Regions from separate parts of the Lysinibacillus sp. FSL K6-3209 genome, predicted to be linked through region 2. Evidence: a T-box and tRNA genes for the amino acid it is inferred to sense, from the RefSeq annotation. Region 2 holds a T-box; the other regions hold tRNA genes.
The links. The T-box of region 2 lies ahead of alaS (alanine--tRNA ligase). A T-box ahead of a tRNA ligase gene usually reads a tRNA of that ligase, here a tRNA-Ala.
Positions count from the first base shown of each region.

Region 1 (6,830 bases), 460 kb from region 2:
AATTGCCTGCATTACAAGATTTACTTCAAGTGAATGTGATGAATTTCAATGCACAGCATCTTGAACTCTACATGATGCATATTGTTGCTTCGCTGATGGTGCATGCAGCTCTTACACGAACAGAAACTCGTGGCGCTCATATTCGCAACGATACGCCTAACAGTGATACAGACTGGGCACGGCGCTGGATTATTTTTCAACAAGGACAAATGAAAGTGAGGAATTCATTGTATGAATATCATCAAGCTCGAGGAAATGCTCAAACAATTTTTTAATGAGGACATAGGAGATGGGGATTTATCAAGCGAACTTATCTTTTCAGTTGAGCAAACAGGTTCCTTTTCCTTTTATGCAAAAGATAGTGGTATTTTTTGTGGAACACCTATTATCGAACATGGTTTTCGGTTACTCGATCCTTCCATGCAGATCACAATGCATAAAAATGATGGTGATGCCGTGAACTATGGTGATATTCTTGCAGTTATTAAAGGACCACTACAGAAATTATTAATAGGAGAACGGGTGATTTTAAATCTTATTCAGCGCATGTCTGCTATCGCCACGGCAGCCAATAGAGCAGTTCAGGAAACTGCAGGAACTACTGCAAAAATTTGCGATACACGTAAAACGATTCCAGGCTTAAGAATGCTTGATAAATATGCTGTACGTATAGGTGGTGCTTATAATCATCGAAGTGGTTTATACGATGCGATTATGCTCAAGGATAATCATATTGCTTTTGCTGGTAGTATTACAGAAGCTGTACAAACCGCTCGTAAAAAAATTGGGCATACGGTAAAAATCGAGGTAGAGATTGAAACGAAAACTCAATTAGATGAAGCCATTGCAGCAGGTGTAGACATTATTATGTTCGATAATTGTACGCCTGAAGAAATAGCAGCTTGGATTCAATCCGTTCCATCACATATTGCTACTGAAGCTTCTGGTGGTATTACATTAGAAAATTTACATGCTTATGCAAAGTCAGGTATTCAATGGATTTCACTAGGTTCACTAACTCATTCAGTAAAAGCCTTTGATATAAGTGCACTTGTACAAATGAAAGGAGAGCATACACTTGTCCATCACTAGTCTACTACAACAAACTTCATTACTTCCTGAGCATTACCGCACATTATCAACGACCGAAATGGAGTCTCGAATTTTAGCTATTAAAAAGAAACTAGGTAAGAAGCTTTTTATTCCTGGACATCACTATCAAAAAGATGAAGTGATTCAATTTGCTGATGCCACAGGAGATTCCTTACAGCTTGCTCAAATTTCTGCTGCTAATACAGAAGCAGAACATATCGTTTTTTGTGGAGTACATTTTATGGCCGAGACAGCTGATATGCTCACTACTGAAAGACAGCATGTTTATTTACCTGATATGCGTGCAGGTTGTTCCATGGCAGATATGGCGGATATTTATCAAACAGAGCAAGCTTGGCCTATTTTACAACAACTTTTTGGCAATACAATATTGCCGTTAACATATGTAAATTCGACTGCAGCCATTAAAGCATTTACTGGTCGTCACGGTGGAGCTTGCGTAACCTCCTCCAATGCCAAAGAAATGGTAAAATGGGCTTTTTCACAAAAGCAGCGTATTTTATTTTTACCAGATCAGCATTTGGGTAGAAACACTGCATTTGACTTAGGTGTTCCACTAGAAAGTATGGCGGTTTGGAATCCTCATACAAATACACTTGAAACAGACCAATCACCAGAAAAAATCAAAGTCATATTGTGGAAAGGACACTGTTCGGTGCATGAAGGTTTTACAGTACAACATACTGCTAAGGTTCGTCAAACATATCCAAATATGCGCATTATTGTTCATCCTGAATGTAGCCGTGAAGTGGTAGCTGCTGCAGATGATGCAGGCTCTACAAAATATATTCTCGATACGATTAATAACGCCCCAAGCGGCTCGGCGTGGGCAATCGGAACAGAAATGAATCTAGTAAACCGCATTATTCAACAACATCCTGATAAACATATAATCTCTTTAAACGAAAACTTCTGCCCTTGTCTTACAATGAATCGAATCGACCTTCCACATTTACTTTGGTCACTTGAAAGTATTGACCAAGGCAAGCCACATAATCGCATTCAAGTGGATGCGTCAACGGCTGAAGAAGCTCGTAGCTCTCTTGAAAGAATGCTATCACGTAGTTAAGCAAAAAATCGTCTACCGATTTAATGGTAGACGATTTTTAAAATGATCTAGACAAAAAAAACACAGTCGCTATGATTGCTCATAGCGACTGTGTTTTAGTATGACCCCTACGGGATTCGAACCCGTGTTACCGCCGTGAAAGGGCGGTGTCTTAACCGCTTGACCAAGGGGCCAATGGCGGAGAAGGAGGGATTTGAACCCTCGCGCCGGTTACCCGACCTACACCCTTAGCAGGGGCGCCTCTTCAGCCTCTTGAGTACTTCCCCATAAATAAAAAAATGGCTCCGAAGGCAGGACTCGAACCTGCGACAACCTGATTAACAGTCAGGTGCTACTACCAACTGAGCTACTTCGGAATAATGGTGGGCCTAAATGGACTCGAACCATCGACCTCACGCTTATCAGGCGTGCGCTCTAACCAGCTGAGCTATAGGCCCATTGGAGCGGGTGATGAGAATCGAACTCACGACATCAGCTTGGAAGGCTGAGGTTTTACCATTAAACTACACCCGCGTATATGGTGGGTCAGGACGGAATCGAACCGCCGACACTTAGAGCTTCAATCTAATGCTCTACCAACTGAGCTACTGACCCATATACTTTGACTGAACCTATTTTAAAATGGCGGTCCCGACCGGGATCGAACCGGCGATCTCCTGCGTGACAGGCAGGCATGTTAACCGCTACACCACGGGACCATTTGGTTGCGGGGGCTGGATTTGAACCAACGACCTTCGGGTTATGAGCCCGACGAGCTACCACTGCTCCACCCCGCGATAATATGTTTATTCACTTCGAGTTTTTTGTACACCATTTACTAAAATTAAAACTGGAGGAGGTAGAGGGATTCGAACCCCCGCGCGGTGTTACCCGCCTGTCGGTTTTCAAGACCGATCCCTTCAGCCAGACTTGGGTATACCTCCGTACTATTATATAAATGGTGGACCTTGCAGGACTCGAACCTGCGACCGGACGGTTATGAGCCGTCTGCTCTAACCAACTGAGCTAAAGGTCCTTTAAGATGGCGGCAGAGGGGATCGAACCCCCGACCTTACGGGTATGAACCGTACGCTCTAGCCAGCTGAGCTACGCCGCCAGGATCTTTATACTGGTTATAAATTATGGTGGAGCCTAGCGGGATCGAACCGCTGACCTCCTGCGTGCAAGGCAGGCGCTCTCCCAGCTGAGCTAAGGCCCCATAAGTTACAATTTTTTGAAAATGGTCGGGAAGACAGGATTCGAACCTGCGACCCCTTGGTCCCAAACCAAGTGCTCTACCAAGCTGAGCTACTTCCCGTTCATTTATTGGCGCGCCCGGCAGGAGTCGAACCCACAACCTTCTGATCCGTAGTCAGACGCTCTATCCAATTGAGCTACGGGCGCTTGATAAAATGGTGCCGAGGGCCGGAATCGAACCGGCACGGTAGTCACCTACCGCAGGATTTTAAGTCCTGTGCGTCTGCCAGTTCCGCCACCCCGGCACATTGGAGCGGAAGACGAGGTTCGAACTCGCGACCCCCACCTTGGCAAGGTGGTGTTCTACCACTGAACTACTTCCGCATGTGCATAAGATTATTTATCCTGGCAATTATCAAATTCAAATAAAATGGTGCGGGTGAAGGGAGTCGAACCCCCACGCCTTGCGGCGCTAGATCCTAAGTCTAGTGCGTCTGCCAATTCCGCCACACCCGCATCTTATTGTTGGCAATTAAAAATGGTGAGCCATGAAGGACTCGAACCTTCGACCCTCTGATTAAAAGTCAGATGCTCTACCAACTGAGCTAATGGCTCAAAAAATGGTGCCGGCTATAGGAATCGAACCCACGACCTACTGATTACAAGTCAGTTGCTCTACCTGCTGAGCTAAACCGGCATATGGTGGAGGATGACGGGCTCGAACCGCCGACCCTCTGCTTGTAAGGCAGATGCTCTCCCAGCTGAGCTAATCCTCCTGGGTATTATGCCTAGCGACGTCCTACTCTCACAGGGGGAAGCCCCCAACTACCATCGGCGCTAAAGAGCTTAACTTCCGTGTTCGGTATGGGAACGGGTGTGACCTCTTTGCCATCATCACTAGACTATTTACGGCTTTCAATATACATCGTATTTCTTTGTCAGCTTCATTCGTTCAGTCAGTCACGTACAGATGTACGCTCCTTCCTTCTCTCAATTGCTTCCGCGAACTACTCGTATCTTGAAACCCTTTTATGAAAGGTTGTTCTTTCAAAACTGGATAAACGGTTCATTGAATGTTTCAAACTTTTTGGTTAAGTCCTCGATCGATTAGTATTCGTCAGCTCCATGTGTCACCACACTTCCACCTCGAACCTATCTACCTCATCGTCTTTGAGGGATCTTACTTACTTGCGTAATGGGAAATCTCATCTTGAGGGGGGCTTCATGCTTAGATGCTTTCAGCACTTATCCCGTCCACACATAGCTACCCAGCGATGCCTTTGGCAAGACAACTGGTACACCAGCGGTGTGTCCATCCCGGTCCTCTCGTACTAAGGACAGCTCCTCTCAAATTTCCTACGCCCACGACGGATAGGGACCGAACTGTCTCACGACGTTCTGAACCCAGCTCGCGTACCGCTTTAATGGGCGAACAGCCCAACCCTTGGGACCGACTACAGCCCCAGGATGCGATGAGCCGACATCGAGGTGCCAAACCTCCCCGTCGATGTGGACTCTTGGGGGAGATAAGCCTGTTATCCCCGGGGTAGCTTTTATCCGTTGAGCGATGGCCCTTCCATGCGGAACCACCGGATCACTAAGCCCGTCTTTCGACCCTGCTCGACTTGTAGGTCTCGCAGTCAAGCTCCCTTGTGCCTTTACACTCTACGAATGATTTCCAACCATTCTGAGGGAACCTTTGGGCGCCTCCGTTACCTTTTAGGAGGCGACCGCCCCAGTCAAACTGTCCGCCTGACACTGTCTCCTGCCCCGCTAAGGGGCATGGGTTAGAATTTCAATACAACCAGGGTAGTATCCCACCGACGCCTCCTTCGAAGCTGGCGCTCCGAGATCTCTGGCTCCTACCTATCCTGTACAAGTTGTACCAAAATTCAATATCAGGCTACAGTAAAGCTCCACGGGGTCTTTCCGTCCTGTCGCGGGTAACCTGCATCTTCACAGGTACTATAATTTCACCGAGTCTCTCGTTGAGACAGTGCCCAGATCGTTACGCCTTTCGTGCGGGTCGGAACTTACCCGACAAGGAATTTCGCTACCTTAGGACCGTTATAGTTACGGCCGCCGTTTACTGGGGCTTCAATTCGCAGCTTCGCTTGCGCTAACCACTCCTCTTAACCTTCCAGCACCGGGCAGGCGTCAGCCCCTATACGTCACCTTACGGTTTTGCAGAGACCTGTGTTTTTGCTAAACAGTCGCCTGGGCCTATTCACTGCGGCTCTCATGCGCTTGCACGCTCAAGAGCACCCCTTCTCCCGAAGTTACGGGGTCATTTTGCCGAGTTCCTTAACGAGAGTTCTCTCGCACACCTTAGGATTCTCTCCTCGACTACCTGTGTCGGTTTGCGGTACGGGCACCTCTCACCTCGATAGAGGCTTTTCTTGGCAGTGTGAAATCAGGAACTTCGTCCATACGGACTCGCCATCACAGCTCAACGTTACAGTGTGCGGATTTGCCTACACACACGCCTTACTGCTTGGACGCGCACAACCAACGGCGCGCTTACCCTATCCTACTGCGTCCCCCCATTTCTCAAACGGTGAGGAGGTGGTACAGGAATATCAACCTGTTGTCCATCGCCTACGCCTATCGGCCTCGGCTTAGGTCCCGACTAACCCTGAGCGGACGAGCCTTCCTCAGGAAACCTTAGTCATACGGTGGACGGGATTCTCACCCGTCTTTCGCTACTCATACCGGCATTCTCACTTCTAAGCGCTCCACCAGTCCTTCCGGTCTGACTTCAACGCACTTAGAACGCTCTCCTACCACTGACATCGTAGATGTCAATCCACAGCTTCGGTGAATCGTTTAGCCCCGATACATTTTCGGCGCAGCGTCACTCGACCAGTGAGCTATTACGCACTCTTTAAATGATGGCTGCTTCTAAGCCAACATCCTGGTTGTCTGTGCAACGCCACATCCTTTTCCACTTAACGATTACTTTGGGACCTTAGCTGGTGGTCTGGGCTGTTTCCCTTTTGACTACGGATCTTATCACTCGCAGTCTGACTCCCGTGTATAAATATCTGGCATTCGGAGTTTGTCTGAATTCGGTAAACCGGGATGGCCCCCTAGTCCAAACAGTGCTCTACCTCCAGTATTCTCATCACGAGGCTAGCCCTAAAGCTATTTCGGAGAGAACCAGCTATCTCCAAGTTCGATTGGAATTTCTCCGCTACCCACACCTCATCCCCGCACTTTTCAACGTGCGTGGGTTCGGGCCTCCAGTAAGTGTTACCTCACCTTCACCCTGGACATGGGTAGATCACCTGGTTTCGGGTCTACGACCACGTACTAATTCGCCCTATTCAGACTCGCTTTCGCTGCGGCTCCGCCTTCTAAAGCTTAACCTCGCACGTAATCGTAACTCGCCGGTTCATTCTACAAAAGGCACGCTATCACCCATTAACGGGCTCTAACTACTTGTAGGCACACGGTTTCAGGATCTCTTTCA
Region 1 covers NZ_CP150264.1:3,524,117-3,530,946, forward strand. Annotated here, with positions in the region: gene nadB (L-aspartate oxidase) at 1-275, shown strand, start outside; gene nadC (carboxylating nicotinate-nucleotide diphosphorylase) at 232-1,092, shown strand; gene nadA (quinolinate synthase NadA) at 1,079-2,182, shown strand; tRNA gene MHH88_RS17220 (tRNA-Glu) at 2,284-2,355, opposite strand; tRNA gene MHH88_RS17225 (tRNA-Ser) at 2,358-2,448, opposite strand; tRNA gene MHH88_RS17230 (tRNA-Asn) at 2,462-2,538, opposite strand; tRNA gene MHH88_RS17235 (tRNA-Ile) at 2,543-2,619, opposite strand; tRNA gene MHH88_RS17240 (tRNA-Gly) at 2,622-2,695, opposite strand; tRNA gene MHH88_RS17245 (tRNA-Phe) at 2,701-2,776, opposite strand; tRNA gene MHH88_RS17250 (tRNA-Asp) at 2,805-2,880, opposite strand; tRNA gene MHH88_RS17255 (tRNA-Met) at 2,884-2,958, opposite strand; tRNA gene MHH88_RS17260 (tRNA-Ser) at 3,013-3,105, opposite strand; tRNA gene MHH88_RS17265 (tRNA-Ile) at 3,121-3,197, opposite strand; tRNA gene MHH88_RS17270 (tRNA-Met) at 3,205-3,278, opposite strand; tRNA gene MHH88_RS17275 (tRNA-Ala) at 3,305-3,380, opposite strand; tRNA gene MHH88_RS17280 (tRNA-Pro) at 3,403-3,479, opposite strand; tRNA gene MHH88_RS17285 (tRNA-Arg) at 3,489-3,565, opposite strand; tRNA gene MHH88_RS17290 (tRNA-Leu) at 3,575-3,663, opposite strand; tRNA gene MHH88_RS17295 (tRNA-Gly) at 3,668-3,742, opposite strand; tRNA gene MHH88_RS17300 (tRNA-Leu) at 3,790-3,874, opposite strand; tRNA gene MHH88_RS17305 (tRNA-Lys) at 3,898-3,973, opposite strand; tRNA gene MHH88_RS17310 (tRNA-Thr) at 3,980-4,055, opposite strand; tRNA gene MHH88_RS17315 (tRNA-Val) at 4,059-4,134, opposite strand; rRNA gene rrf (5S ribosomal RNA) at 4,145-4,260, opposite strand; rRNA gene MHH88_RS17325 (23S ribosomal RNA) at 4,446-6,830, opposite strand, start outside.
Region 1: it encodes a tRNA-Ala, which carries the amino acid that the T-box ahead of alaS (alanine--tRNA ligase) is inferred to sense. The anticodon was not compared.

Region 2 (6,830 bases):
ATGTTTGCCACCTCATTAATTAGTTTTTGCTATCTAAATAGCCTTGTAAAATCATCACAGCAGCCATTTTATCAATGACCTGCTTGCGTTTTTTGCGACTTACGTCCGCTTCGATTAGCATGCGCTCGGCTGCCATCGTCGTTAAACGCTCATCCCAAAGTTTAACCGGCAGTGAAAATGTCTCTTCTAATAACTTTTTATAGTTTTCAGAAGCTTCACCACGTGGTCCTACCGTATTATTCATGTTTTTCGGGAATCCTACAACAAATTCAGTGATAGTATATTCCTTCACTAGCTCAGCAATACGGTCGATGCCGAATTCGCCATTTGCTTCATCAATTTTTACGGTTTCAATACCTTGAGCCGTCCAGCCAAGTGCATCACTTATGGCAACACCGACTGTTTTCGACCCAACGTCTAATCCCATAATTCTCATTTCTAGCCCTCGTTATTCTTTTTAATATAAAATTTAACAAGCTCTTCTAGAATTTCGTCACGCTCTAGCTTGCGAATTAAATTACGAGCATCCTGATGGCGAGGAATATACGCCGGATCACCAGAAAGTAAGTAACCGACAATCTGATTGATAGGATTATATCCCTTTTCCTCTAATGAAGAATGTACTTTCAACATTACCTGCTTGACTTCCTGTTCCATTGATTCTTCTGGAAAATTAAATTTCATCGTTTGATCAAATGAACTCATGACCAGCACCTCGCTTTCAGAAATAAGGAGATGTGCAAAGAATAGCTCATCTCCGATTTCTCTTTATTATAACCGATTTGACGTATTAATTAAATGGATTTAACGTAATCATACACAGAAAGTAGCGCTTCATCAAGTTTTGAAGCATCTTTAGCACCTGCCATCGCCATATCTGGACGACCGCCGCCTTTACCGCCACAAGCTTCTGCCACCATTTTCACAATATTTCCTGCATGGTAATTGCCACCAACTAAATCTTTTGTTACACCTGCGCATAACATCACTTTATCGCCATCAACAGCACCTAAGACCACAACAGCTTTTGTCATTTTACCTTTTAGGTCATCCATCATTTGACGCAGTTGGTTATTGTCTTTCGCTTCAACTTTCGTTGAAAGTACTGTCACATCACCAAATGTTTGGGCTGCATCTACAATAGCACCTGCTTGTGCATTGGCAATTTTTTGTGATAATCCTTCATTTTCACGTTGTAATTCTTTGTAGTCTGCTTGTAGCGCATGGACTTTTATCACAATATCTTTCGGATTTGCTTTTAATAATGCTGCTGCATCATTTAATAGCGCCTCTTCTTCTTTGATCGCCTCATATGCCACTTTTCCAGTCACAGCCTCGATACGACGCGTTCCTGCGCCAATACCACCTTCTGATACAATTTTAAAGAAGCCAATTTCAGAAGAACGTTTTACATGGATACCACCACAAAGTTCGATTGAATAATCGCCAATGGAAACGACGCGCACGATATCACCGTATTTTTCGCCGAATAATGCCATTGCTCCCATTGCTCTCGCTTCATCAATCGCCTTTTCTTCAATCACGACTTCAATATCTTCCCACACTTTTTCATTTACAATACGTTCAATTTGTTGTAACTCTTCTTTAGTTACTTGACCGAAGTGAGAGAAGTCAAAGCGTAATCGATCAGGGCCAACATAAGAACCCGCTTGGTTAACATGGTCACCTAATACGTCTTTTAACGCACGTTGCATAATGTGCGTTGCTGTATGGTTTTTAATGATGAGATTACGTTCACTGCGATTAACTACCGCTTTTACTGCATCTTCAACATGCATTTCACCTGATTCAACAAGAACTGTGTGTAATGGTTGTCCGTTTGGAGCTTTTTGAACATCCTTAACGATTGCTGTAAAGCCGTCATTGGAAATTACACCGCTATCAGCAATTTGTCCACCCATTTCAGCGTAGAACGGTGTTTTTGCTAAGACTACTAATGCTTCTTGACCTTCTGAAGCGACCTTCGTCACTTGTCCATTGACAATCATTGCTGCAACTTCTGTTTCTACTGATAATGTATCATAGCCAACGAATTCACTTGCAACGGTTAAGTTTGCTAGCACTTCATTTTGTACTTGCATTGAATCTACATCTTGACGAGCTGCACGCGCACGTTCACGTTGTTCATTCATTGCCACTTCGAATCCTTCATGATCCACTTTCATGCCTACTTCTTCCGCATATTCTTCTGTTAACTCAATTGGGAAGCCGTATGTGTCGTAAAGACGGAATGCATCTGCTCCAGGAATATAATCATGACCCGCTGCTTTTTGTGCTTCTACAACCTCGTTAAAGATAGTAAGACCGCCATCTAATGTTTCATGGAAACGAATTTCCTCGTTTTTAATCACACGTTGGATAAATTCGCATTTCTCCGTAACTTCTGGGTAGAAATCCACCATAATTTCTCCAACTGTTGGTACTAATTCAAACATAAATGGTTTTTCGATACCAATTTGTTTAGCGTAACGTACTGCACGACGTAGTAAACGACGCAATACATAACCACGACCTTCATTTGAAGGCAGTGCGCCATCACCGATAGCAAATGCCACAGTACGAATATGGTCAGCAATAACTTTGAATGGTGTATTAATATCTTCTTCTGAACCGAAGATTTCACTTAACGCTACTTCACCAGGACGCTTGTATTTTCGATTGGCAAATTGTTCGATTTTTTCAATGATTGGCATAAATAAATCCGTATCAAAGTTAGTTGGAACATTTTGTACAACAGATACAATACGTTCTAGTCCCATCCCCGTATCAATATTTTGCTTTGGTAATGGTGTATAAGTACCATCTGGATTGTGGTTAAATTGAGAGAACACTAAGTTCCAAACTTCTAAATAGCGTTCGTTTTCTCCACCAGGATACATTTCTGGATCATTTTCATCTGCCCCATATTCTTCTCCACGATCGTAGAAAATTTCAGAGTTTGGACCAGATGGGCCTTCTCCAATATCCCAGAAGTTCCCTTCTAATCGAATTAAACGTTCTTCTGGAATGCCAATTTCGTTATGCCATACGTCATATGCTTCTTGGTCTTCTGGATGTATTGTAATGGATAAAAGTTCAGGATCAAAGCCCATCCACTTTTTATCTGTTAAAAACTCCCACGCGTAATGAATCGCCTCTTTTTTGAAGTAGTCACCGATAGAAAAGTTACCTAACATTTCAAAGAATGTATGGTGACGTGCTGTCTTCCCTACATTTTCAATATCGTTTGTACGAATCGATTTTTGTGCATTCGTAATACGCGGATTATCTGGAATAATACGACCATCAAAATAAGGTTTTAATGTTGCTACACCTGAGTTAATCCAAAGTAATGAAGGGTCATTAATTGGCACAAGAGGTGCTGATGGTTCATGGTGATGTCCTTTTTCTTTAAAGAATTCTAAATACATACGGCGAATTTCTACTGCTTTCATGTGAAAAGTTCCTCCTCTAATAGTGTAAAATTACGATATGAAGCCGCTTATACGCATAAAAAAGCCCTCATCCCAAAAAAGGGACGAGGACTTTGTATATTGTCTCGCGGTACCACCCTAGTTGTAAGTATTGTGTATACTTACCTCTTTAGCACTTGTAACGTAAGTGAACGGCAGGGATTAGCTGCACTCTGGAGTAGCTTTCGGTACTTGTTAACGTGAGGATTTTTTCAGCCTAGAAATCCCTTTCTTCTACACGCACAAATACGTACTTGTTCCATCATCGTTTTTTCTATTTTCTAACGCACATTATAAAAAAATTATGGTCTTCTGTCAATCATTGCATTTCTATATTGAAAAGCAATGATTACAATCCGCTAAAAAATGGCTAATATACCTAATAATCAAAGTCAAACATGCCTATTCGCACTTAATCTTTATTTTTCAAGAAATTTTCTACTCTTTGTATAAATGGCTCCCGATTATACGATTGGTACAGTAAGCTCGATAAACGTACTGGGTCTCCAAAGAAATATCGCTCATATAGCGTTTGTCTCGTGCCAAAGCTACTCATCGTTAAATCCCAAGCTAAACGGAATTTTTTGACACGTTCCTCTCCACCATCTCGAAAGGACTGTAAATAATGCTCCAAATCCCCATCATCTGCGCCAAATGCTTTTTCACTCGGAATAGACATTAAGCCACTTGCACCTAATAATTGAATGATTTCTGTAAAGGTTGGATAGACCTTAGGAAAAATTTGAATGGCTACTTGTAATGTTGGATGATGAGGTCTTATATAACCAAAGTCATCTCTTTTAGCTTCTATTTCGGATTTGAGCAATAAAGCTTTCATCGTTTCTAATGTTACAATGATTTCCACTACTTTTTGCTGTACATGTTGATATTCGCCAATATTGATTGTATTAACAATTGATTGGACAACACCTAAAACAAATTCCGTTTTAGCAATTTGTCGGGACAATACTTGATGTAACGTATACGCTTGGAAGCCGCTCACATTCATGAAGTTATTGGCAACCTCATTATTTTCATAATAAAAAACGCGCTCCCACGGTACAACGACATCATCAAAGACAACAATCGCATCCATTTCCTCAAAGCGCGCGCTTAAAGGATGATCAAACGTTGATTCCCCTCCGACAAATGACTGTCTACATAAAAATTTCAATCCTTTCGTATCACTTGGTATGGAAAAACCAAACCCTTTTTCCTTATCGAAGCCATTTGTTGATAAAACAAGCAGTTCGTCTGTAATGCCACCTTGTGTGGCAAGTAATCTTGCTCCTTTAATCACCAGTCCTTGACTCGTTTTCCCTACAATTTTAGCGGCAATGATGACCTCTTCATCTTCGTAATGATATCTTTGACGGTTTACTTGCGGCTCAATAAACGTATGTGTCATCGTCAAATCATTCTCACGTGCATACTCATAGAAATTTAGTAAATGATCTGGAAAACAATTTGGCTTATCTTTTAAAAATTCAGCGGCAGACGCTAATGCCATTAAAGTAGTGTTCATATAATCAGGACTTCTTCCCATTAAGCCATGATTAGATAAAGCCCACTCACGCGCAGCTTGACGTCTTGTTACTAAATCTTCAACCTTTGTCACTTGTAGAAAAGACATACCTACCCGCTCATTACTCTTTGGTGATACATAGGTCAAGCTATCATGTAACGCCTCATCATGCTGCAAATCAAAAAGCTTTGCTTGACTTTGCATTACGCCTTTAAATGCTGGATGTTCTGAAACCTTTCCCGTAACGACTTCGCCATCTATTGAGATATACGTTTGCAATGCATCAATGCGCTTAATATACTGCTGGCCTGTTATTGCTGGCATACATTCACCCCTAAAAAAGTTACCTATGTTTTCATTCCATGTAGTATATGAACTTTTACGTTTTTTCGTTCCATAACTACTTATCTGTACTATATCAAATGCTATTTTATAGATAACTGTACTAGTTTAATAATACACAGAAAAATTGACGATAAAGCTTGAATTATCAGTGATTTTAGATAAAAACGGTTTCAAAAAGCGCTTTTCAAACAAGTTCATTTTTGTGTCACATTCATCAAAATACCTCATTTCATTAGTACAACTTTCTAGATTTCTTTTGACTAACTGGAGTAAGATATAGTCATCAAGAAAAGAAAAACATCATTTGTCCAAAAGGAGAAAATAAAAATGAATACACAAATTATTTCCTATGTAGCTCAAATGGAAGCAGCTTTAATGAACCAAATGGAAGACCATAATGAAGAAAATTTATTGTTCTCTATTGCTTCCGGTATGATTGCAAAAGAACAAGATCAATATGAAAATGTTTGCCAAGCATATGAAGTGGTAAAACATCACTTAATCGGCTTACATTAATCTCACCATTTAAATAAAATCTACTACAAAACAAACCCGCATCTTTCCTGAAGATGCGGGTTTGTTTTATACATATGGCTTTTCGTCTGAAAGCTGTTAGTCAGTTCATTTTTTTATTGAGCAAAAGGTGACACCATTTTTTTGAACTGCGCTAAGCTCGTTTGTTGATCGCTGTAGAGACGTTTAATTTGGTAGATATCATCATGTGGATTGTTGTAGCCGGGCTTTGTTGAAAAAGCCATTGTAAACCCAGCTTCTTTCACTGCATAAATTATATTGGCATTATATTGACCAAATGGATAAGCAAATGCTGTTGCATTCGGTATGAATGTTAAACTGCGCTTTAAATCTTCTACGACCTCATGGTAAGGTATCAACAACATTTTCCCTTTATTGCCAATCATATCGTGTAAATTGTATGTGTGTGATTCATACGTGAAGACATCTTTCATATAATCCATATCCTGTTTTGACAGTGCTTGTAAATCATTATAATTAAACAGCTGTTCTGCTGGTGAATACTCATTGCGATACGTAATTAAAAATTGTGTTGCTTGAAATCCATAATTTTTTAATATTGGATAGGCATATTCTCTTGTAGATAATAAGCCATCATCAAATGTCAAAACGATAGAATAAGCAGGCAATGTAATTTCATTGCGCATAAAGCGCAATAAATCTGCCGTACTAACCGTTTCATATTTTTTATCTTTCAAATACTTCATTTCATTAGCAAATTGGGTATCTGTCATCGTTGTACTTACATTTTTAAAGCGTCCTAATTCATTCTCCTTTAAGAAATGATGGTACATCATAACAGGAACGCCACGATCTAATGCTACCTTAGAACTGTGAATATAACCTTCACGGCCACCTATCGTCGTAACATACCAATTTTGTTCTTTTCGTAAAATTGGGTAACGTCGATTTACATCCAATTTTGCAAAGGGTTGTAATTTGTTCGCAGTTCG
Region 2 covers NZ_CP150264.1:3,064,751-3,071,580, forward strand. Annotated here, with positions in the region: gene MHH88_RS14960 (DUF1292 domain-containing protein) at 1-2, opposite strand, end outside; gene ruvX (Holliday junction resolvase RuvX) at 20-436, opposite strand; gene MHH88_RS14970 (IreB family regulatory phosphoprotein) at 439-705, opposite strand; gene alaS (alanine--tRNA ligase) at 795-3,455, opposite strand; T-box leader at 3,532-3,748, opposite strand; gene hpaB (4-hydroxyphenylacetate 3-monooxygenase, oxygenase component) at 3,886-5,322, opposite strand; gene MHH88_RS14985 (hypothetical protein) at 5,671-5,859, shown strand; gene MHH88_RS14990 (polysaccharide deacetylase family protein) at 5,973-6,830, opposite strand, start outside.

Region 3 (6,830 bases), 1.8 Mb from region 2:
CCGCCAGAGCAGGTAAAAGCCCTGTAGTCGAAAGTTCATTCCCTCCAGAGTGGATCCTGAGTACGGCGGAACACGTGAAATTCCGTCGGAATCCGGGAGGACCATCTCCCAAGGCTAAATACTACCTAGTGACCGATAGTGAACCAGTACCGTGAGGGAAAGGTGAAAAGCACCCCGGGAGGGGAGTGAAAGAGATCCTGAAACCGTGTGCCTACAAGTAGTTAGAGCCCGTTAATGGGTGATAGCGTGCCTTTTGTAGAATGAACCGGCGAGTTACGATTACGTGCGAGGTTAAGCTTTAGAAGGCGGAGCCGCAGCGAAAGCGAGTCTGAATAGGGCGAATTAGTACGTGGTCGTAGACCCGAAACCAGGTGATCTACCCATGTCCAGGGTGAAGGTGAGGTAACACTTACTGGAGGCCCGAACCCACGCACGTTGAAAAGTGCGGGGATGAGGTGTGGGTAGCGGAGAAATTCCAATCGAACTTGGAGATAGCTGGTTCTCTCCGAAATAGCTTTAGGGCTAGCCTCGTGATGAGAATACTGGAGGTAGAGCACTGTTTGGACTAGGGGGCCATCCCGGTTTACCGAATTCAGACAAACTCCGAATGCCAGATATTTATACACGGGAGTCAGACTGCGAGTGATAAGATCCGTAGTCAAAAGGGAAACAGCCCAGACCACCAGCTAAGGTCCCAAAGTAATCGTTAAGTGGAAAAGGATGTGGCGTTGCACAGACAACCAGGATGTTGGCTTAGAAGCAGCCATCATTTAAAGAGTGCGTAATAGCTCACTGGTCGAGTGACGCTGCGCCGAAAATGTATCGGGGCTAAACGATTCACCGAAGCTGTGGATTGACATCTACGATGTCAGTGGTAGGAGAGCGTTCTAAGTGCGTTGAAGTCAGACCGGAAGGACTGGTGGAGCGCTTAGAAGTGAGAATGCCGGTATGAGTAGCGAAAGACGGGTGAGAATCCCGTCCACCGTATGACTAAGGTTTCCTGAGGAAGGCTCGTCCGCTCAGGGTTAGTCGGGACCTAAGCCGAGGCCGATAGGCGTAGGCGATGGACAACAGGTTGATATTCCTGTACCACCTCCTCACCGTTTGAGAAATGGGGGGACGCAGTAGGATAGGGTAAGCGCGCCGTTGGTTGTGCGCGTCCAAGCAGTAAGGCGTGTGTGTAGGCAAATCCGCACACTGTAACGTTGAGCTGTGATGGCGAGTCCGTATGGACGAAGTTCCTGATTTCACACTGCCAAGAAAAGCCTCTATCGAGGTGAGAGGTGCCCGTACCGCAAACCGACACAGGTAGTCGAGGAGAGAATCCTAAGGTGTGCGAGAGAACTCTCGTTAAGGAACTCGGCAAAATGACCCCGTAACTTCGGGAGAAGGGGTGCTCTTGAGCGTGCAAGCGCATGAGAGCCGCAGTGAATAGGCCCAGGCGACTGTTTAGCAAAAACACAGGTCTCTGCAAAACCGTAAGGTGACGTATAGGGGCTGACGCCTGCCCGGTGCTGGAAGGTTAAGAGGAGTGGTTAGCGCAAGCGAAGCTGCGAATTGAAGCCCCAGTAAACGGCGGCCGTAACTATAACGGTCCTAAGGTAGCGAAATTCCTTGTCGGGTAAGTTCCGACCCGCACGAAAGGCGTAACGATCTGGGCACTGTCTCAACGAGAGACTCGGTGAAATTATAGTACCTGTGAAGATGCAGGTTACCCGCGACAGGACGGAAAGACCCCGTGGAGCTTTACTGTAGCCTGATATTGAATTTTGGTACAACTTGTACAGGATAGGTAGGAGCCAGAGATCTCGGAGCGCCAGCTTCGAAGGAGGCGTCGGTGGGATACTACCCTGGTTGTATTGAAATTCTAACCCATGCCCCTTAGCGGGGCAGGAGACAGTGTCAGGCGGACAGTTTGACTGGGGCGGTCGCCTCCTAAAAGGTAACGGAGGCGCCCAAAGGTTCCCTCAGAATGGTTGGAAATCATTCGTAGAGTGTAAAGGCACAAGGGAGCTTGACTGCGAGACCTACAAGTCGAGCAGGGTCGAAAGACGGGCTTAGTGATCCGGTGGTTCCGCATGGAAGGGCCATCGCTCAACGGATAAAAGCTACCCCGGGGATAACAGGCTTATCTCCCCCAAGAGTCCACATCGACGGGGAGGTTTGGCACCTCGATGTCGGCTCATCGCATCCTGGGGCTGTAGTCGGTCCCAAGGGTTGGGCTGTTCGCCCATTAAAGCGGTACGCGAGCTGGGTTCAGAACGTCGTGAGACAGTTCGGTCCCTATCCGTCGTGGGCGTAGGAAATTTGAGAGGAGCTGTCCTTAGTACGAGAGGACCGGGATGGACACACCGCTGGTGTACCAGTTGTCTTGCCAAAGGCATCGCTGGGTAGCTATGTGTGGACGGGATAAGTGCTGAAAGCATCTAAGCATGAAGCCCCCCTCAAGATGAGATTTCCCATTACGCAAGTAAGTAAGATCCCTCAAAGACGATGAGGTAGATAGGTTCGAGGTGGAAGTGTGGTGACACATGGAGCTGACGAATACTAATCGATCGAGGACTTAACCAAAAAAGTTTGAAACATTCAATGAACGTTTATCCAGTTTTGAGAGAACGAGTTCTTTCAACTGAATAAGTGAAGTGATGATGGCAAAGAGGTCACACCCGTTCCCATATCGAACACGGAAGTTAAGCTCTTTAGCGCCGATGGTAGTTGGGGGCTTCCCCCTGTGAGAGTAGGACGTCGCTTCGCTTATTTTTTATGTGGAGGATTAGCTCAGCTGGGAGAGCATCTGCCTTACAAGCAGAGGGTCGGCGGTTCGAGCCCGTCATCCTCCACCATTTATTTATTATGAAATTACTATTATCGCGGGGTGGAGCAGTGGTAGCTCGTCGGGCTCATAACCCGAAGGTCACAGGTTCAAATCCTGTCTCCGCAACCAAATAAAATTAAGGTCCCGTGGTGTAGCGGTTAACATGCCTGCCTGTCACGCAGGAGATCGCCGGTTCGATCCCGGTCGGGACCGTCCTTATTTGCCGGTGTAGCTCAGTTGGTAGAGCAACTGACTTGTAATCAGTAGGTCGTGGGTTCGACTCCTATCGCCGGCACCATCCCTTGGAGGGGTAGCGAAGTGGCTAAACGCGGCGGACTGTAAATCCGCTCCTTAGGGTTCGGCGGTTCGAATCCGTCCCCCTCCACCAGCTCTTTATTCAATAGGGGCATAGTTCAACGGTAGAATAGAGGTCTCCAAAACCTTTGGTGTGGGTTCGATTCCTACTGCCCCTGCCAAATTTTTTAGGTTAGACTACTGTTATATTACATATGGCGGTTGTGGCGAAGTGGTTAACGCATCGGATTGTGGTTCCGACATTCGTGGGTTCGATTCCCATCAGTCGCCCCATAATAAAATATTGGGGTATAGCCAAGCGGTAAGGCAACGGATTTTGATTCCGTCATGCCTAGGTTCGAATCCTAGTACCCCAGCCATTTATTTCTTAATATGAGCCATTAGCTCAGTTGGTAGAGCATCTGACTTTTAATCAGAGGGTCGAAGGTTCGAGTCCTTCATGGCTCATCATATTTGCGGGTGTGGCGGAATTGGCAGACGCACTAGACTTAGGATCTAGCGCCGCAAGGCGTGGGGGTTCGACTCCCTTCACCCGCATCATCTATATTTCAAATTTATAATTGCCAGAATAAATAATCTTATGCACATGCGGAAGTAGTTCAGTGGTAGAACACCACCTTGCCAAGGTGGGGGTCGCGAGTTCGAACCTCGTCTTCCGCTCCAAATGTGCCGGGGTGGCGGAACTGGCAGACGCACAGGACTTAAAATCCTGCGGTAGGTGACTACCGTGCCGGTTCGATTCCGGCCCTCGGCACCATTTTTAATATTTAGCGCCCGTAGCTCAATTGGATAGAGCGTCTGACTACGGATCAGAAGGTTGTGGGTTCGACTCCTGCCGGGCGCGCCAATAAATGAACGGAATGTAGCTCAGCTTGGTAGAGCACTTGGTTTGGGACCAAGGGGTCGTAGGTTCGAATCCTGTCATTCCGACCATCTTTTTAAAAAATGGGGCCTTAGCTCAGCTGGGAGAGCGCCTGCCTTGCACGCAGGAGGTCAGCGGTTCGATCCCGCTAGGCTCCACCATAATTGTTTCATTCCGGAGGTATACCCAAGTCTGGCTGAAGGGATCGGTCTTGAAAACCGACAGGCGGGTAACACCGCGCGGGGGTTCGAATCCCTCTACCTCCTCCATTTTCCGGGTCAGTAGCTCAGTTGGTAGAGCATTAGATTGAAGCTCTAAGTGTCGGCGGTTCGATTCCGTCCTGACCCATCCTTTTTGCGGGTGTAGTTTAATGGTAAAACCTCAGCCTTCCAAGCTGATGTCGTGAGTTCGATTCTCATCACCCGCTCCAAGAGGGGCCTATAGCTCAGCTGGTTAGAGCGCACGCCTGATAAGCGTGAGGTCGATGGTTCGAGTCCATTTAGGCCCATTATAAAGATATTCCGAAGTAGCTCAGTTGGTAGTAGCACCTGACTGTTAATCAGGTTGTCGCAGGTTCGAGTCCTGCCTTCGGAGCCACGGCCCCTTGGTCAAGCGGTTAAGACACCGCCCTTTCACGGCGGTAACACGGGTTCGAATCCCGTAGGGGTCATCAAGCATGTAGCATATTGTTGCTACATGCTTTTTTGTGTTTTTAAGTATTTAATTATTATCACTAAGGCATTCAGTATTGCGTAAATCATCTAATTTTTAATTTTTCGTTTAAATTTGAACAAAGTATTTCATATATAAAAGATGTATGTTTTCTTACGGATTTTTTCGTGGTGAATTGTATGCTGTTCATCTAATATGGGGATAGATGGAGGAAAACGACATGAATTTACAAGAGATACAACGTTTTTTAGCACTTTATCAATTGGAACAAAATGAGTCGGAACAATGGCTTACAAATAGATTACAGCAAGTTGTCACAGAGGGCGCATATACTCCTACAACGGAAGAGCTTACTTTTGGAGCGAGAGTAGCATGGCGTAATAGTAATAAATGTATTGGGAGATTATTTTGGCAATCACTTCATGTTGAGGATGCACGTGAGGTTTTAGATGAGCATGCTATTTTTGAGAAATTACTTCACCATATTCGATATGCAACAAATGGTGGTAAGATTCGTCCGACTATAACGGTATTTGCCTCTGATAGAGTAAAAATATGGAATCATCAGCTTATACGTTATGCAGGTTATGAAACAGAAGCAGGGATTATTGGTGATTCCCATTCGGTGCCATTTACAAAAGTGTGCGAGTCACTTGGTTGGCAAGGAGCAAGAACAGCATTTGATGTGCTACCACTCGTGATCCAAGTAGATGGCCGTAAACCGCAATGGTTTCCAATCCCAAGTGAAGATGTATTAGAGGTTGCGATTCGTCATCCTGAGCAGTCAGGGGTAGGAGAACTAGGAATGAAGTGGTATGCGGTGCCAATTATATCGAGCATGCGCTTTCAAATGGCGGGTATTGACTTTCAGGCAGCCCCCTTTAATGGCTGGTATATGGGGACAGAAATTGGAGCACGGAATTTAGCTGATCATGACCGTTATGATATGTTACCGAAGATAGCAGAAATTTTTAATCTTGATACAACAAAGCAAGCATCTCTTTGGCGTGATCGTGCGCTAGTAGAATTAAATATTGCTGTCCTTCATTCCTTTAAAGAAGATGGCGTAAGTATCGTTGATCATCATACCGCAGCACAGCAATTTAAGCTATTTGAAGAAGCAGAGCACAAGGCAGGGCGCGATTTAACAGGCAACTGGACTTGGTTGATTCCACCATTATCGCCTGCAACGACACATATTTTCCATAAGCCGTATGTAAATGTCTATCATACACCTAATTATTTTTACCAAAAACCCCCATACTAATGATAAAGAGGCAGCTCATTGTAGAAAATGAACTGCCTCTTATTAATTGATATATTCATTTTTAGAAGCTCTAAATGAACAGAAGAAGAGTAGAGCTGTAACGGCAACAAATAGCCACCCAGCGATATTCCAGCCGCCAAATAAATCATGTAAATAGCCAAATAAAATTGGACCGACTGCGGCTAATAAATAACCTAAGGATTGTGCAAAGCCAGATAAATCTGCCGCCTCAAAAGCCGTACGTGTACGTAATGTAAAGAACATCATGGCAAGTGCAAATGAAGCCCCACCTGCTAAGCCAAGCAATATCATCCACAACACAGCAAGACTAGTCCATTCCATCACAACGCCTGTAAAACCAATGATATAAAATGCTGTAAACATTAAAACGAGTGGTCGCTGGGATGTCATTTTGCTAGCGATTATAGGCACAACTAATGCCATGGGCACTTGTGAGATTTGCATGATGGAAAACATCCAACCCGCACGATCCGCGGCTACGCCTTGTGCAATATAAATTTCAGGAATCCAAGCTGCGGTAGTATAAAATAATAACGATTGTAGTCCCATTGCCCCGGTAACTGCCCAAGTAACTGGTGATTTCCACAACGGTATACGCGCTTTTGTAGAGATTACAGTTGATTCGGGCTTATTAAATTTTAATTGGGGTAGCCAAATCACAATTGTTAATATGACTAGCGCTAAAGCAATAGCAAGTGCACCTTGCCAGCCCAGCACTGCATTGGCTATAGGGTAGCTAATACCAGCCCCGATCCCTGCTGTTAAATTCATAGACATTGTAAAAAACGCCATTAGTAAACCAACATGGTATGGAAATTTTAATTTTAGTAGACCTGGAATAAGGACGTTACCAAATGAAATGGCGACACCGATAATCA
Region 3 covers NZ_CP150264.1:274,090-280,919, forward strand. Annotated here, with positions in the region: rRNA gene MHH88_RS01395 (23S ribosomal RNA) at 1-2,571, shown strand, start outside; rRNA gene rrf (5S ribosomal RNA) at 2,639-2,754, shown strand; tRNA gene MHH88_RS01405 (tRNA-Val) at 2,768-2,843, shown strand; tRNA gene MHH88_RS01410 (tRNA-Met) at 2,870-2,944, shown strand; tRNA gene MHH88_RS01415 (tRNA-Asp) at 2,956-3,028, shown strand; tRNA gene MHH88_RS01420 (tRNA-Thr) at 3,038-3,113, shown strand; tRNA gene MHH88_RS01425 (tRNA-Tyr) at 3,120-3,203, shown strand; tRNA gene MHH88_RS01430 (tRNA-Trp) at 3,218-3,291, shown strand; tRNA gene MHH88_RS01435 (tRNA-His) at 3,328-3,403, shown strand; tRNA gene MHH88_RS01440 (tRNA-Gln) at 3,415-3,489, shown strand; tRNA gene MHH88_RS01445 (tRNA-Lys) at 3,505-3,577, shown strand; tRNA gene MHH88_RS01450 (tRNA-Leu) at 3,586-3,667, shown strand; tRNA gene MHH88_RS01455 (tRNA-Gly) at 3,719-3,793, shown strand; tRNA gene MHH88_RS01460 (tRNA-Leu) at 3,799-3,887, shown strand; tRNA gene MHH88_RS01465 (tRNA-Arg) at 3,901-3,977, shown strand; tRNA gene MHH88_RS01470 (tRNA-Pro) at 3,987-4,063, shown strand; tRNA gene MHH88_RS01475 (tRNA-Ala) at 4,078-4,153, shown strand; tRNA gene MHH88_RS01480 (tRNA-Ser) at 4,169-4,261, shown strand; tRNA gene MHH88_RS01485 (tRNA-Phe) at 4,268-4,340, shown strand; tRNA gene MHH88_RS01490 (tRNA-Gly) at 4,349-4,422, shown strand; tRNA gene MHH88_RS01495 (tRNA-Ile) at 4,427-4,500, shown strand; tRNA gene MHH88_RS01500 (tRNA-Asn) at 4,513-4,589, shown strand; tRNA gene MHH88_RS01505 (tRNA-Glu) at 4,591-4,662, shown strand; gene MHH88_RS01510 (nitric oxide synthase oxygenase) at 4,885-5,931, shown strand; gene MHH88_RS01515 (MFS transporter) at 5,974-6,830, opposite strand, start outside.
Region 3: it encodes a tRNA-Ala, which carries the amino acid that the T-box ahead of alaS (alanine--tRNA ligase) is inferred to sense. The anticodon was not compared.

Region 4 (6,830 bases), 450 kb from region 2:
TCGCATTCGATGCATCGACCTTTTCATCGCCATAGTTTGCACGAATTTCTTTACCGTATTGTTTTTCATTTTCCTCAATCAGCATTTCTTTAAAGCCTTCAAATTTCTCTTCGTTCGTCATTGGTTGTTCCTCCTCAATCGATTGAATGGTTTGTTCCACTGTTTTTAATAATTGATCTAGCTGTTTTTTTCGTTGTAATAAAGCATCACGATGTGTTTTTAATGCTGATATATGTTGAAATTCAGGTGCATGAATAATGTTGTAAATGGTTTCAAGCTTCATATCTAACGCTTTATAAAACAAAATTTGCTGAAGAATATCGACTTCTTGTTGCCCATAAAAGCGATACCCTGCTTCATTTGTTCTTGCCGGCTTTAGTAAATCAATTTCATCATAATACCGCAACGTTCTCGTACTTACCCCTGACAATTTAGCAAGCTGTAAAATGGTATACTCCATTGCTTTCACCTCCATATTTATACTGTAAACCTTTCCGCAGCGTTAAGGTCAAGGGTTAAAACAATATAAAATACATAATCGCTGAATTATCAAAACCATAACATAAAAAAGAACATCTCAGAAAATTCCAAGATGCTCACCTTTCCTATTTAGCATACTTCCCATGCCACACTATATTTCTGTAGTTTTCTACGTCTGTGTCTCCCTCTGTACTAACAAACAATATCTTTGACTTTGGATTGAGCTGTAAAGCTACCTTTAAATCATAGTAATCCTCATTTGTCATTAATTCATAAAAACATCCAAATGGCGCTGCTCCTGATTCTCCTGCAACAATACGATTATCCGCGCCAAGTGGATTTCCCAAGACGCGCATACCCGTTGCAGCTACCTTCTCACTACAACTAATACTTACCTTTGTATATGCTTTTAAAATATCCCAAGCGATAGGGTTAGGCTCCCCACATGCTAAGCCAGCCATAATGGTTTGCATTTCTCCACCGACAGTAACAAACTGTCCTGTTCCTCGGTTAAAACTCTCATAAAAGCAATTAGCTGCATCTGGTTCAATTAAAACAAATGTTAGTTGCTGACCATAATATTGTTGTAAAAAAGCGACTATAGCTCCTGCAAATGAACCTACACCTGCCTGTAAAAATACATGGGTCGGTGCTTCTTGCAAATGGTCAACAATCTCTTTTGCCAATGTTGTATAGCCTTGCATAATCCATAATGGAATCTCTTCGTAACCTTCCCACATTGTATCCTGTATCACTATCCAGCCATTATCCTTTGCAAGCTGTGAGGTATACCTTACCGTTTCATCATAATTCATTGAAGTGATTTCTGCATATGCGCCTTCATTTTTAATATTTTGCAAGCGCTCTTCCGCACTACCAGCAGGCATATAAATTCGCGCCTTACAGCCAAGTTCCCTTGCTGCCCAAGCAACCCCGCGCCCATGATTGCCATCTGTCGTTGAAATAAAGGTACAGTCGCCTAATTTTTCTTTCACTTCAGGTAGTTTTAATTGTTCAAAAGACAATTCATCAATATTTTGATCTAGCAATTTCGCAATATATTTGCCAATCGCATAAATACCACCTAACACCTTAAACGCATTTAAGCCAAAGCGATAGGACTCATCTTTAACAAAAATCTTACTAACCCCAAGATGCAGTGCTAAAGCATCTAAATCATGTATAGGTGTTTTTTCAAAATTTTCATATGTATGATGGAATCTTTCCACACAATTAACCTGTTCTACTGTAAATTTTTGTAGTATATCTTTACCTTGTTCTAAATTCTCTTGTAAATGATATTGTCGATTATACACCCATCTTAAGTTTTCGCTCATTCGTATGATCCCCCTCTATTATTGCTTATACCTATATTACCTAATAATACTAGTAAAGAGAATCATCATTGGATTTATAAATAGACAGTCGGAAACGATGCTCTCTCAAATTTTTAATCTAGCAAAAAAAACGCAGTAAATGTGAAATCACATTTACTGCGTTTTAGTATGACCCCTACGGGATTCGAACCCGTGTTACCGCCGTGAAAGGGCGGTGTCTTAACCACTTGACCAAGGGGCCAATGGCGGAGAAGGAGGGATTTGAACCCTCGCGCCGGTTACCCGACCTACACCCTTAGCAGGGGCGCCTCTTCAGCCTCTTGAGTACTTCCCCATAAATAAAAAAATGGCTCCGAAGGCAGGACTCGAACCTGCGACAACCTGATTAACAGTCAGGTGCTACTACCAACTGAGCTACTTCGGAATAATGGTGGGCCTAAATGGACTCGAACCATCGACCTCACGCTTATCAGGCGTGCGCTCTAACCAGCTGAGCTATAGGCCCATTGGAGCGGGTGATGGGAATCGAACCCACGACATCAGCTTGGAAGGCTGAGGTTTTACCATTAAACTACACCCGCGTATATGGTGGGTCAGGACGGAATCGAACCGCCGACACTTAGAGCTTCAATCTAATGCTCTACCAACTGAGCTACTGACCCATATACTTTGACTGAACCTATTTTAAAATGGCGGTCCCGACCGGGATCGAACCGGCGATCTCCTGCGTGACAGGCAGGCATGTTAACCGCTACACCACGGGACCATTTGGTTGCGGGGGCTGGATTTGAACCAACGACCTTCGGGTTATGAGCCCGACGAGCTACCACTGCTCCACCCCGCGATAATATGTTTATTCACTTCGAGTTTTTTGTACACCATTTACTAAAATTAAAACTGGAGGAGGTAGAGGGATTCGAACCCCCGCGCGGTGTTACCCGCCTGTCGGTTTTCAAGACCGATCCCTTCAGCCAGACTTGGGTATACCTCCGTACTATTATATAAATGGTGGACCTTGCAGGACTCGAACCTGCGACCGGACGGTTATGAGCCGTCTGCTCTAACCAACTGAGCTAAAGGTCCTTTAAGATGGCGGCAGAGGGGATCGAACCCCCGACCTTACGGGTATGAACCGTACGCTCTAGCCAGCTGAGCTACGCCGCCAGGATCTTTATACTGGTTATAAATTATGGTGGAGCCTAGCGGGATCGAACCGCTGACCTCCTGCGTGCAAGGCAGGCGCTCTCCCAGCTGAGCTAAGGCCCCATAAGTTACAAGTTTTTGAAAATGGTCGGGAAGACAGGATTCGAACCTGCGACCCCTTGGTCCCAAACCAAGTGCTCTACCAAGCTGAGCTACTTCCCGTTCATTTATTGGCGCGCCCGGCAGGAGTCGAACCCACAACCTTCTGATCCGTAGTCAGACGCTCTATCCAATTGAGCTACGGGCGCTTGATAAAATGGTGCCGAGGGCCGGAATCGAACCGGCACGGTAGTCACCTACCGCAGGATTTTAAGTCCTGTGCGTCTGCCAGTTCCGCCACCCCGGCACATTGGAGCGGAAGACGAGGTTCGAACTCGCGACCCCCACCTTGGCAAGGTGGTGTTCTACCACTGAACTACTTCCGCATGTGCATAAGATTATTTATCCTGGCAATTATCAAATTCAAATAAAATGGTGCGGGTGAAGGGAGTCGAACCCCCACGCCTTGCGGCGCTAGATCCTAAGTCTAGTGCGTCTGCCAATTCCGCCACACCCGCATCTTATTGTTGGCAATTAAAAATGGTGAGCCATGAAGGACTCGAACCTTCGACCCTCTGATTAAAAGTCAGATGCTCTACCAACTGAGCTAATGGCTCAAAAAATGGTGCCGGCTATAGGAATCGAACCCACGACCTACTGATTACAAGTCAGTTGCTCTACCTGCTGAGCTAAACCGGCATATGGTGGAGGATGACGGGCTCGAACCGCCGACCCTCTGCTTGTAAGGCAGATGCTCTCCCAGCTGAGCTAATCCTCCTGGGTATTATGCCTAGCGACGTCCTACTCTCACAGGGGGAAGCCCCCAACTACCATCGGCGCTAAAGAGCTTAACTTCCGTGTTCGGTATGGGAACGGGTGTGACCTCTTTGCCATCATCACTAGACTATGTTTCGACTTTCAATCCAAAGTATTACTGCATTAGCTTCATGTGTTCGGTCAGTTACATACTAGAGTACGCTTCTTCCTTCTCTCAACCACTTTTGCGAATAGCTTTTATCTCGAAACTTTTATGTATTTCGTTTTGAAGTTATTTACCTGTCCTTCAAGACAAGAATTATTGTATAACGTTTATCTAGAGAATGCAACACTTTTTTATAAAAAAAAGAAATTATTACTTTTTGAAGATATTTTTGCTATGTGAGAGAATTTATCGCTCTACTAACCATTATAGCAATTGTTTTTCCAAAAGAAAACATTTTATTTACACAAATAAATAAAATAGTTAGATTGTCGACAAAAGGACGTATATTTTTTAACAAACACTACTACTGTTTCTTTAATGGTCGTGCTAGTTTACATCCCTATCGTAAAGGTAGTTATTACTTCTTTTCAACATTAAGTTTTAGATGTTACCGCTTTTGAGTTATCACTTAAAGCTCATGCTTATACTAGTAACGTCAAGAAGCAATTTATCAGAACCGAGAAGCCTTTAATTTCCACAGGAAGTAATAATTATAAGTTAAAATTAAAGGCTTTGTTCAATACAGTTCTAACGTATATCCTACTTTATTTTAGAATTTTACAATATTAGACAACACAAAGGTTAATTGATCAATTTCTTCAAATGTTGTTGTTGGTCCAAATGATATTCTAAAAAACTGTCGTGCTTCCTCCACTGTATAACCCATTGATATAATTGCTTTTGTGCCAGATTCACTGTGTATATCACAAGCACTACCAGTTGAAATACAAATCCCGGCTTCGTTTAATTTTAGTAACACGTATTGACCTTCCACTTTGTCCATCATCAAACCACATATATTAGGTAGTTGCTCCACACACTCAATTAATCGACAAGCTGATGGTAAATTGCTTTGTAAATATTTGCGCAACAATTCATAATGTTGACGCTCAAAATGATAGTTTTCAATGGCTGTCGCAAACGATACAATGGCAGGTGTATCTAATGTTCCCCCACGTAAACCACGTTCATGTGTCACGCCAGGTGTTAAAGATGGCACTCGAATTTGAGGATTTATAAATATAGCTCCACATCCTTTGGGCCCTCCTATTTTATGGGCGGAAATGGTAATTGCATCTACATTTGCACAAAAAGAAGTAGTTGGAAGCTTACAAAAGGACTGTACACAATCTACATGAAAAAATATATTTTGACTGTTTGCTATTAAAGCAATTTCTTCCACTGGTTGGATAGAGCCTATTTCAGAATTTACATGTTGAATTGTTATTAATGCTGTATCCTCTCTTATAGCCTCTCGTACCTGATTGACTTGAATACACCCATCCAGTTGTAAAGGTAATTTTGTAACGGAATAACCCATTTTCTCAAGTGTATTTAATGCTGCATGGACAGACGTATGCTCAGCTTGCGATGAAATTATATGCTTGCCTTTTTTTGAAGCTAAAGCCAGTGATAAAATCGAGAGTAAATTCCCTTCTGTTCCGCTTCCAGTAAAAATAATCCCATCACTTTTAACGCCAAGCGTTCTTGCTACAATAGCTCTCGCCTGTTCTACAAAGTAATTTGCTTGTCCTCCTAAATCATGTAAACTCGCACTATTTCCATAATAACGTTTTGCTACTTCACAATAAGCCTCAAGTGCTTTATTCGACATTGGGGATGTTGCTGCATAATCCATGTAAATCATCTAATTCTCCCTTTCCAGTCATCAAGTCTTGTTTTCCTTTTTATTTTATGTAAAGATATGTGTCAAGACAACTGTAAAGAAGGTAGACCTATGGATGTAAAGACAGACATACTAATTATTGGTAGTGGCATTGCATCACTTCAAGCAGCACGACTACTTGGACAGCATTTTCAAGTACAGATTGTTACGAAATCCTCTGTTAAAATGAGTAGCTCTTATCGTGCACAAGGAGGCATAGCTGCCGTTACTAGTCCTGAAGATCATACAAATTTGCATATTGCTGATACATTAGCTGCCGGTGAATTCCATCATGAGAAAAAATTTGTTGAAACACTTATAAAGGATGGTTCTACCATTATGAGACAATTTCTCTTAGAGGGATTGCCCATCGATCGGCAAGAAACCGGTGAACCAGCACTTGGCTTAGAAGGAGCTCATAGTCATCATCGTATTTTACATGCTGGGGGCGATAGGACTGGTCAAATATTGATTGATTACTTACTTAAACACCTACCGCCAAACATTTCTATTCATTGCAATGAATTGGCTTATGAATTGATGTTAAACAGCAATGGCGCGTGTATTGGCGTCCTAACAAAGGGTGAAGAAGGATTGAAACGTTACTTTGCCCATCATGTCATTCTTGCTACAGGTGGTGCAGGTGCTCTTTATCCAAGCACTTCTAACTATGCCACGAATACGGGAGATGGTATTGCATTAGCATATCGCGCAGGCGCTGCCATCAGTGATATGGAATTTATGCAATTTCATCCAAGTTTATTATGGTGTCATGGAGAGGCTAAAGGATTAGTTTCTGAAGCTGTTCGAGGCGCTGGAGGTATTTTTGTTAATGCACAACGTGAACCTATTATGGCAGGTGTACATCCACTGCTTGATTTAGCACCACGTCATATTACTGCCCACACATTATATATAAAGCGCGCATCTGGGCAAGAAACATTTATTGATATTACAAGCATTCAGCACTTTGAAGAGAAATTCCCTACGATTACAAAACTTTGCAATGACAACGGTATTGATTTACAAAATGGCCTAATCCCTGTAGCACCTGGAAGTCATTTCTTAATGGGGGGCGTTATAGCTGATGACATAGGAAGAACTACGATTGCTAACCTGTATG
Region 4 covers NZ_CP150264.1:3,517,026-3,523,855, forward strand. Annotated here, with positions in the region: gene MHH88_RS17085 (MerR family transcriptional regulator) at 1-460, opposite strand, end outside; gene dpaL (diaminopropionate ammonia-lyase) at 606-1,817, opposite strand; tRNA gene MHH88_RS17095 (tRNA-Glu) at 1,987-2,058, opposite strand; tRNA gene MHH88_RS17100 (tRNA-Ser) at 2,061-2,151, opposite strand; tRNA gene MHH88_RS17105 (tRNA-Asn) at 2,165-2,241, opposite strand; tRNA gene MHH88_RS17110 (tRNA-Ile) at 2,246-2,322, opposite strand; tRNA gene MHH88_RS17115 (tRNA-Gly) at 2,325-2,398, opposite strand; tRNA gene MHH88_RS17120 (tRNA-Phe) at 2,404-2,479, opposite strand; tRNA gene MHH88_RS17125 (tRNA-Asp) at 2,508-2,583, opposite strand; tRNA gene MHH88_RS17130 (tRNA-Met) at 2,587-2,661, opposite strand; tRNA gene MHH88_RS17135 (tRNA-Ser) at 2,716-2,808, opposite strand; tRNA gene MHH88_RS17140 (tRNA-Ile) at 2,824-2,900, opposite strand; tRNA gene MHH88_RS17145 (tRNA-Met) at 2,908-2,981, opposite strand; tRNA gene MHH88_RS17150 (tRNA-Ala) at 3,008-3,083, opposite strand; tRNA gene MHH88_RS17155 (tRNA-Pro) at 3,106-3,182, opposite strand; tRNA gene MHH88_RS17160 (tRNA-Arg) at 3,192-3,268, opposite strand; tRNA gene MHH88_RS17165 (tRNA-Leu) at 3,278-3,366, opposite strand; tRNA gene MHH88_RS17170 (tRNA-Gly) at 3,371-3,445, opposite strand; tRNA gene MHH88_RS17175 (tRNA-Leu) at 3,493-3,577, opposite strand; tRNA gene MHH88_RS17180 (tRNA-Lys) at 3,601-3,676, opposite strand; tRNA gene MHH88_RS17185 (tRNA-Thr) at 3,683-3,758, opposite strand; tRNA gene MHH88_RS17190 (tRNA-Val) at 3,762-3,837, opposite strand; rRNA gene rrf (5S ribosomal RNA) at 3,848-3,963, opposite strand; gene MHH88_RS17200 (cysteine desulfurase family protein) at 4,592-5,680, opposite strand; gene nadB (L-aspartate oxidase) at 5,780-6,830, shown strand, end outside.
Region 4: it encodes a tRNA-Ala, which carries the amino acid that the T-box ahead of alaS (alanine--tRNA ligase) is inferred to sense. The anticodon was not compared.